One region of the Pseudomonas sp. HR96 genome, then DNA from elsewhere that is predicted to be linked to it. Evidence: predicted binding sites of a transcription regulator. Region 1 holds the regulator's gene; the other holds the start of a gene.
The links. Region 1 encodes FliA, which starts transcription of late flagellar genes. Its sites were predicted from a motif close to CTAAAGTTTNNNNNNNNNNNGCCGNTAA; they were not measured.

Region 1 (4,209 bases):
TTCGGACAGCTGCTCGAGAATTTCGCCGGCCTCTACCAGGAAATCCTGGAGGATTTCTTCGTCGGCGCCGAAGCTCATATGGGTGCTCCCTGGAATGAAGTAATCACGAGCCTGGGTGTTGCTTAGAAGCCCAGGCTGGACAGCAGATCGTCGACATCGTCTTGACCGGATACAACGTCTTCACGTTTATCGGCATGAATCTGCGGACCTTCACCCCTGGCAGGATGTATTTCGTGATCTTTTTCATCGCGAAGCTGCTGATGGTCGTGTTCGATGCCCGCGAAGCGGTCCACCTGGCTGGCCATCAACACCAGTTTGAGCAGGTTGCTTTCCACTTCCGTGACCAATTGCGTAACGCGCTTGATCACCTGCCCGGTCAGGTCCTGGTAGTCCTGGGCCAGCAGGATGTCGTTGAGGTGGCTGCCCACCTCGCGGTTGCCCTGCTCGCTGCGCGTCAGGAAGCCGTCGACCCGACGAGCCAGCTCGCGGAACTCCTCGGCGCCGATTTCCCGGCGCATGAAGCGCTGCCAGTCGACGCTCAGGGCATGGGCTTCGTCGCTCAGCGCGTTCATCACCGGCGTGCTCTGCTCCACCAGGTCCATGGTCCGGTTGGCCGCGTTCTCGGTCAGCCGCACGACATAGGACAGCCGCTCCGTGGCGTCGGTGATCTGCGAGACCTCCTCGGCCTGCGGCATGTGCGGGTCGATCTGGAAGCTGACGATGGCGCTGTGCAACTCGCGCGTCAGCTTGCCGACTTCCTGATACAAGCCGCGATCACGGGTCTGGTTCAGCTCATGGATCAACTGCACCGCGTCGCCGAACTTGCCTTTTTCAAGGCTGTCCACCAGTTCGACGGCATGTTTCTTCAGGGTCGACTCGAAGTCCCCCAAAGAATTCTTTTTCTGGTCCATTGCGCCCCCGTGGCGGTCATCAGCTGTTGACGCGCTCGAAAATCTTCTCGATTTTTTCTTTCAGCACCTGAGCGGTGAAAGGCTTGACCACATAGCCGTTGACGCCGGCCTGGGCGGCTTCGATGATCTGCTCGCGCTTGGCTTCGGCGGTCACCATCAGCACCGGCAGGTGCTTGAGGCGGTCATCGGCACGCACCTGCTTGAGCAGGTCGATGCCGGACATGCCGGGCATGTTCCAGTCGGTCACCAAAAAGTCGAACCCACCGCTTTGCAGCATCGGCAGCGCCGTGTTGCCATCATCGGCCTCGGACGTGTTGGTAAAGCCCAGATCACGCAACAGGTTCTTGATGATCCGCCGCATCGTCGAAAAATCGTCAACGATGAGGATTTTCATGTTCTTGTCCAATTAGACCTCCAAGCAGTCTTGACTCGCCCAGACCCTGGGCGGGCGTTCAATCAAATCCGATTTTTATCTTCCAGCGACTGCTGTCAGGCATTCCCGTTACCCGCTATCGCGCTCGCCACTCGCCCAGCCGGCCGCGCAGACGTGCCGCGCACTGGCTGTGCAACTGGCTGACACGCGACTCGCTGACCCCCAATACCTCGCCGATTTCCTTGAGGTTCAGCTCCTCGTCGTAATACAACGCCAGGACCAGCTTCTCGCGCTCCGGCAAGCCGGCGATCGCGTCGGCCAGGGCCGCCTGGAAGCGTTCGTCCTCCAGGTCACGCGAGGGCTCCAGCGAACCGCTGGCGCCATCTTCATGCAAGCCTTCGTGTTCGCCGCCGTCCTGCAACAGGTCGTCGAAACTGAACAGCCGGCTGCCCAAGGTATCGTTCAAGATCCCGTAGTAATCGTCGAGACTCAACTTGAGTTCGGCAGCAACCTCGTGATCTTTAGCGTCGCGGCCAGTTTTTGCCTCGATTGCGCGAATCGCGTCGCTGACCATGCGCGTATTGCGGTGCACCGAACGGGGTGCCCAGTCACCTTTGCGCACTTCATCGAGCATCGCGCCACGGATACGGATACCCGCGTAGGTCTCGAAACTGGCGCCCTTGCTCGAGTCGTACTTGGTGGACACCTCGAGCAGGCCGATCATGCCGGCCTGGATCAGGTCCTCCACCTGCACGCTGGCTGGCAGGCGCGCCAGCAGGTGATAGGCGATTCGCTTGACCAGAGGCGCATAGCGCTCGATCAACTCGTACTGCTGGGACTCGCGGGAAGCCTTGCTGTACATACGATATCCGCTCGCGCTCATGATACGGGCCCTGCGCTAGTTTGCTGAACCAGACGTTCGACGAAGAACTCCAGGTGCCCCCGCGGGTTGGCGGGCAACGGCCAGGTATCGACCTTCTGGGCAATGGCCTTGAACGCCAGGGCACATTTGGAACGCGGGAAAGCTTCGTACACCGCGCGTTGTTTTTGCACCGCCTTGCGTACGCACTCGTCGTACGGCACGGCACCGACATACTGCAGTGCAACGTCGAGGAAGCGGTCGGTCACCTTGGTCAGCTTGGCGAACAGGTTGCGACCTTCCTGCGGGCTCTGGGCCATGTTGGCCAGCACCCGGAAACGGTTCATGCCGTAGTCCCGATTGAGCAACTTGATCAGGGCGTAGGCGTCGGTGATCGAGGTCGGCTCGTCGCACACCACCAGCAGGACCTCCTGAGCGGCGCGCACGAAGCTGACCACCGACTCGCCGATACCGGCGGCCGTGTCGATCACCAGCACGTCGAGGTTGTCGCCGACGTCGCTGAACGCCTGGATCAATCCGGCGTGCTGCGCAGGCGACAGGTGCACCATGCTCTGGGTGCCCGACGCGGCCGGCACGATGCGGATCCCGCCGGGGCCTTGCAACATCACGTCGCGCAGCTCGCAGCGGCCTTCGATCACGTCGGCCAGGGTGCGTTTGGGTGTCAGCCCCAGCAGGACGTCGACGTTCGCCAGCCCCAGGTCGGCGTCCAGAAGCATGACCCTGCGGCCAAGCTCGGCCAACGCCAGAGACAAGTTCACTGACACGTTAGTCTTGCCGACGCCACCCTTGCCGCCGGTCACCGCGATCACCTGTACGGGATGCATGCTGCCCATGTTCGTTGTTTACCTTGTCACTTAGACCGAGGCCACACGACCGACTGCGCCTGGACAACCAGGGCATGCAGACCATCGATGTAGGTAGTTTGGAACGTCATCTCACCCATCTCCCTCAGCCCACACGCTTGTCAGGGCTGTGGTAGAGGTCAGCGAACATATCGGCCATGGCCTCTTCGCTGGGCTCCTCCTGCATTTGCACGTTCACCGCGCGGCTGACCAGCTGGTGCCGGCGCGGCAGGTGCAAATCGTCCGGAATGCGCGGGCCGTCCGTGAGGTAGGCCACTGGCAATTCGGTACTGATGGCCAGGCTCAGCACTTCGCCGAGACTCGCCGTTTCATCCAATTTGGTCAGGATGCAACCGGCCAGGCCACAGCGCTTGTAGCTGTGATAGGCGGCGGTCAGCACCTGCTTCTGGCTGGTGGTGGCCAGTACCAGGTAGTTGCGGGCGCGAATGCCGCGCCCGGCCAGGCTTTCCAGTTGCATGCGCAGGGCCGGGTCGCTGGCCTGCAGGCCGGCAGTGTCGATCAGGATCACGCGCTTGCGCAGCAGTGGCTCCAATGCCTGGCCGAGCGACTGGCCCGGGTCGACCTGGGTCACCGAAACGTTGAGGATCCGCCCCAGGGTCTTGAGTTGCTCCTGGGCGCCGATGCGAAAACTGTCCATGCTCACCAGGGCGATGCTCTGGGCGCCGTACTTGAGTACGTAGCGCGCCGCCAGCTTGGCCAGGGTGGTGGTCTTGCCCATGCCGGCCGGGCCGACCATGGCAATCACACCGCCCTCTTCCAGTGGCTCGACTTCCGGGGTATGGATCATCCGCGCCAGGTGGGCCAGCAGCATGCGCCAGGCCTGGCGAGGTTCACGAATTTCACCGGTCAGGCTCAGCAGCTCGCGCGACAGTGGGCCGGACAGGCCGATGCGTTGCAGGCGGCGCCAGAGGTTGGCCTGCTCCGGCTGGCTGCCTTGCAGCTGGGTCCAGGCCAGCGAGCCGAGTTGCACTTCCAGCAGCTCGCGCAGGCCGTTGAGCTCCGAACGCATGGAGTCGAACAGACGCTGGTCGACCGCGGGCTGCGCAGGGGCCACAGCTGCGGCGGGGCGCACCGGCTCGACGAAATTGGGCTCGACCAGCGGCTCGGAGGCGGTCAACGGCAGGCCGGCGAACAGCTGGCGGTTGTTGGCGCCGTCGCTGTCGCTGCGGTTGCTCAGTTCGG
Region 2 (4,209 bases), on a different replicon from region 1:
GACGATCGGAGCCTTGGGAATTTTTTGGTGAACGCGTGCGACCAGATCGACGCCATCGATTTGACCCGGCATCTTCAGGTCTGTGGTCAGAAGTGTGACGGACTGGGACTGCGTCTGGATGTATTACCAAGCAGCATCCGCGCTGGAAGAAGCCTTCACACGGTAGCCTAACTCCTCCAAGACCTCGACCATCAGGTCAAGAATCTGCAGTTGGGGAGCCCGCAGAAAGCGGACTAAATCGTACGTTAGGCTATTGTTTGCGATCAGTTTTTTAAGCAAACCCACCATATCTTTCAGATACCTACGGTTTTAGGTGTGCCCGTTTGAAGTACACCTAAGACGTGCGTCAGACAGGTTACTCATCCGCGTCAGTGTAGGGCCGCTTTGTCCATTGTCTGACGCTTTGGCACTAGGTTCTATGGCCTCAATCTGACGGGGCGAAGGCTTAGCGTACGATTTTTTTCCGTTTTCTCAATTGACCCCTATTCCCCGAACCCGCGACCTGGTGCGCCATTACGCCGCGCAGCTGCTCGAAGCGGGCGGGGAGGTGTCAATCAGCGCGATCCGCGGGCGGATCCTGGACGACCATGGGGTGAACGCCTCGCCCAATGTGGTGGGGGACGAGGTCAAGCAGTTCTGGGCGCGCACCGGGCCCTTGCTCAGTGCCCGGCTCAAGCGCCCCGGCATCCCGGAGGCGGTGTGCCAGGCCTTGGACAGCGTGTGGGAGGTGGCGCTGAACGAGGCCACCGCGGCGTACGCGATCGAGCGCGCGGGGCATGTGCAGCAGGCGGACCAGGCCACGGCGCGCGCTGCGGCCGCACTGGAACGGGCGGAGCACGCCGAGGGACGGTTCGCCGATCAGGAACGGCAGATCGGGCTGCTGAGCGAGCAGGTGCAGCGGTTGAGCGCGCAGCTGGACAAGGCCCAGGCGCAGCACGAAGAAGTCCGCAGCGAGCTGCGCGAGGTGATGACGCAGCATCAGCAGCAGGCGCAGCGGCAGGCCACCGAGCTTGCGCGTCTGCAGACATCGCACGGGGCCGAGCAGGCGCGCTGCGCGCCGAGGTCAGCCGCCAGGCGGACATCTTTGAAGGCACCACGAACCATCTGATGATGGAGACCAGCCGGGTACGCGATGCGGCGAAGCTCGAGACCGAACGGCTGACCCGGGAACTGGCGCACAGCCGCGAGCTCGTCGACCAGCTGCGCGTGCAGCGCTCGAACGCCCGCGAGGAAAGCGCCGGGCTGCGGGCCCAGGCCGAGAGTGCGGGGCTGCAGCTGCGGCAGCTGAAAACGGCCTATGACGGGCTGGTGGCTCAACAGGTCGCAAGGAAGGTGGCGCGTAAGGGGCTTTTTTGCGCGGCGGGATGAGGCATCATCACGTCTTACCCGCAAGGCGGCTGACCCGGCTGTATCGGCAGGTCGCTTGGCCTACGTATTCATGGCAGTACTGACATCCTCCGAGACACGCATGACCGTTGAACTGACTGAAGAAGACATGCGCCAGGCGTTGTTCGGCGCCGCGCAGGCACCTGCGCCGCAGGTGACGATCCACGATCCGATGGCGCACATCCCCGACGTGGTGATTGTGCCGCCGGCAGTGGCCACAGCAGGTCGGAAAAAGAAACGTGGCGGGGCTTTTACGCTGCGGATGCGGGTAACCCTGCAGGTGGGCAACGTGTTTGAAGGGGCGACGCAGGCCTATGTGCATGAGGCCGATACGATCAGCAGGCTGCTGGCCGAGCAGGAAGCGGTCAAAGTGGCCAGGAAGAAATATCGCTACGTCGAGGTGGTGTCGGTCATGGCCATCGGTGAAGGTCGCCCAGGCAAGATCACCGACGGCCGTGACGGTCCGGTGTACTTTTGAGCTGATGCCTTTAGGTCAGGCCGATGGCAGTTGATCCACTACACTCATACCTTTTAGCGAGTATCGACTATTGATCCTGTCGACTTAAAGTTAACTCCCGCCCAGCCGATGGTCTGGAAGCTCTTTCCCCAAAAACTGCCGAGTATCGCCAATGTCCTCGCTGACCCATTTCAAACTGAAGTCCAAACTGCTGCTTGCCTTCGGTTTGTGCGCACTGATCACCGTCGCCGTCGCGGCGCTTGGCCAGTCCGGCATTGCCAAACTGTACGGGCAAACGCAGGACATCGTTAGTAATAACCTCGTTTCCATTCAAAAAACTGATCAGCTCAAGGCAAACGCCATTGCCACCAACCGTGACTTTTTCAAGACCATAGTGCTGACTGCCGCCCATGCCGGCGCAGATGATATCAATGCGGCTATCCAGTCCTATCGCGATAATCAATCCGAAGCTCAAACTGTGTTCAAGGCCTATCGGACCACGCCACTGGAACCGGATGAGCGAGCTGCTGGCGATGATTTTGAGCGTGACTGGCCTGCGTACATTTCGGCGATGGACTCAGGCTTTGCGGTACTCAAAAATGGTGATGTCGGGCAGGCAAGAATGATCGCCACCGACAGCGTGACGCCGGCGTACAAGAAGGTGGTTGGCGAAATCAAAATCATGACCGAGTCAAATGCTCGCCAGGCTAATGAAACCACCCAAGCTGCGGCGAGCACAAACGTCCAGGTCAGGTGGGTACTGATTATCGGTTGCCTGATTGCCATCGTGTGCGCCGTCGCACTCGGCATGATTGTAACGGCTATGATCACGAGGCCCATTTATAGATCGGTTGAAGGAGCGGGTAGAATTGCGAAGGGCGACCTGACCGGGCATATTGAAGTTCGAGGCACTGATGAAACGGGGCAGCTCCTGAAGTCGCTCTCCGACATGCAAAGCAACCTAAAAGGCACGGTGCAGCAGATCGCCAATGCGTCCGATCAATTGGCATCTGCAGCAGAAGAACTGACCGCCGTCACTGAAAACAGCACGCGTGGTCTGGTGACGCAAAACGATGAAATCCAGCAAGCGGCCACGGCAGTCAATGAGATGACGGCTGCTGTTGAAGAAGTGGCGCGCAATGCAGCCAGCACTTCGCAGATATCCAGCCAGACCGCTGAAGACGCTGCAAAAGGTCAGATACAGGTGAAACAGGCCGTGACCGCCATCAATACTGTGACCGTGGAAATCAATGACTCTACCCAGCGTGTGGAAGCTTTAGCTGGACAGATACATGACATTACTCAGGTTCTGGAGGTCATCCGCGGCATTGCTGAACAGACCAACCTGCTGGCCCTGAATGCTGCGATTGAGGCCGCAAGGGCCGGTGAGCAGGGCCGAGGTTTTGCTGTTGTGGCCGACGAAGTCCGAGCTCTGGCTCATCGCACCCAATCCTCAACGGGCGAAATAGAAGCCATGATCGCTCGAGTGCGTAACGGAGCCGACGAAGCGGTTCAGGCCATGGGTAAAAGCAGAACCCTCGTACAAAGCACCCAGTCGCTGGCTACTGAAGCTGGCCTGGCGCTGGAGCGAATCAGCGAAGGCGTCAACCAGATCAACGAGCGCAACCTGGTGATTGCCAGCGCGGCAGAGGAACAGGCTCAGGTAGCCCGTGAGGTAGACCGTAACCTGGTGAACATTCAGGACCTGTCTACACAGACGGCTGCAGGAGCCAACCAAACCAACGCCTCGAGTCACGAGTTATCGCGACTGGCTATCTCGTTCAATACGCTGGTTGGTCAATTCAAGCTTTAAAATCCAGGAATATCCGGCAAAACGTTTGTAAGTGTTGGCGCTGATGCCGAATTGACCTAATGACCAGTGCCGAGCTGACCCAGCAATAATCGGTAAATATCCAGCATCGATAATAGTGCGCAGGATGGAAGCCTGGGTCAGCAAGATTTTGGAAACTGGGTCCATTCTGCGGTGGCGTTAACAGCCCCGGAGCAGCTGGTGCAAAGCGGTGCGGCGGGACGCAGCCTTGCGACAGCTACTACAGGCCCAGGGCTACTCCGCTACCCCATCAATACTTCCAGGTAACCGAAGCCATCACATTGCGCGGGTCACCGTAGTTGCTCTGCGCATACCGCACGCTTTGCAGGTACTTGCGGTCGGTGACGTTGTTGAGGTTGACCTGGGCGCTCCAGTGGCTGTCGATGTCGTATTTGCCCATCAACCCCAGCAATGCGTAAGCGCCCTGGTTCGACGCTGGCAGATCGTCGGTTGCAATCTTGCTCTGCCAGGTCAGGTTGGCACCCACTTTGACTTTCGGCGCCATGGGCAGCTGGTAGGTCATAGACCCGTTCAG

Region 2: a site for FliA is predicted at 1,949-1,976, ahead of SFA35_RS25050 (methyl-accepting chemotaxis protein). Genes of this name have one in related genera too.

What each region holds. Positions count from the first base shown of each region.
Region 1 covers NZ_CP139141.1:1,748,421-1,752,629, reverse strand. The annotation lists gene SFA35_RS08245 (chemotaxis protein CheA) at 1-78, opposite strand, end outside; gene SFA35_RS08240 (protein phosphatase CheZ) at 123-911, opposite strand; gene SFA35_RS08235 (chemotaxis response regulator CheY) at 931-1,305, opposite strand; gene fliA (RNA polymerase sigma factor FliA) at 1,421-2,170, opposite strand; gene fleN (flagellar synthesis regulator FleN) at 2,164-2,997, opposite strand; gene flhF (flagellar biosynthesis protein FlhF) at 3,113-4,209, opposite strand, start outside.
Region 2 covers NZ_CP139142.1:1,129-5,337, forward strand. The annotation lists gene SFA35_RS25030 (response regulator) at 1-120, opposite strand, end outside; gene SFA35_RS25035 (DNA-binding protein) at 506-1,108, shown strand; gene SFA35_RS25040 (hypothetical protein) at 1,108-1,368, shown strand; gene SFA35_RS25045 (hypothetical protein) at 1,469-1,864, shown strand; gene SFA35_RS25050 (methyl-accepting chemotaxis protein) at 2,016-3,656, shown strand; gene SFA35_RS25055 (TonB-dependent siderophore receptor) at 3,925-4,209, opposite strand, start outside.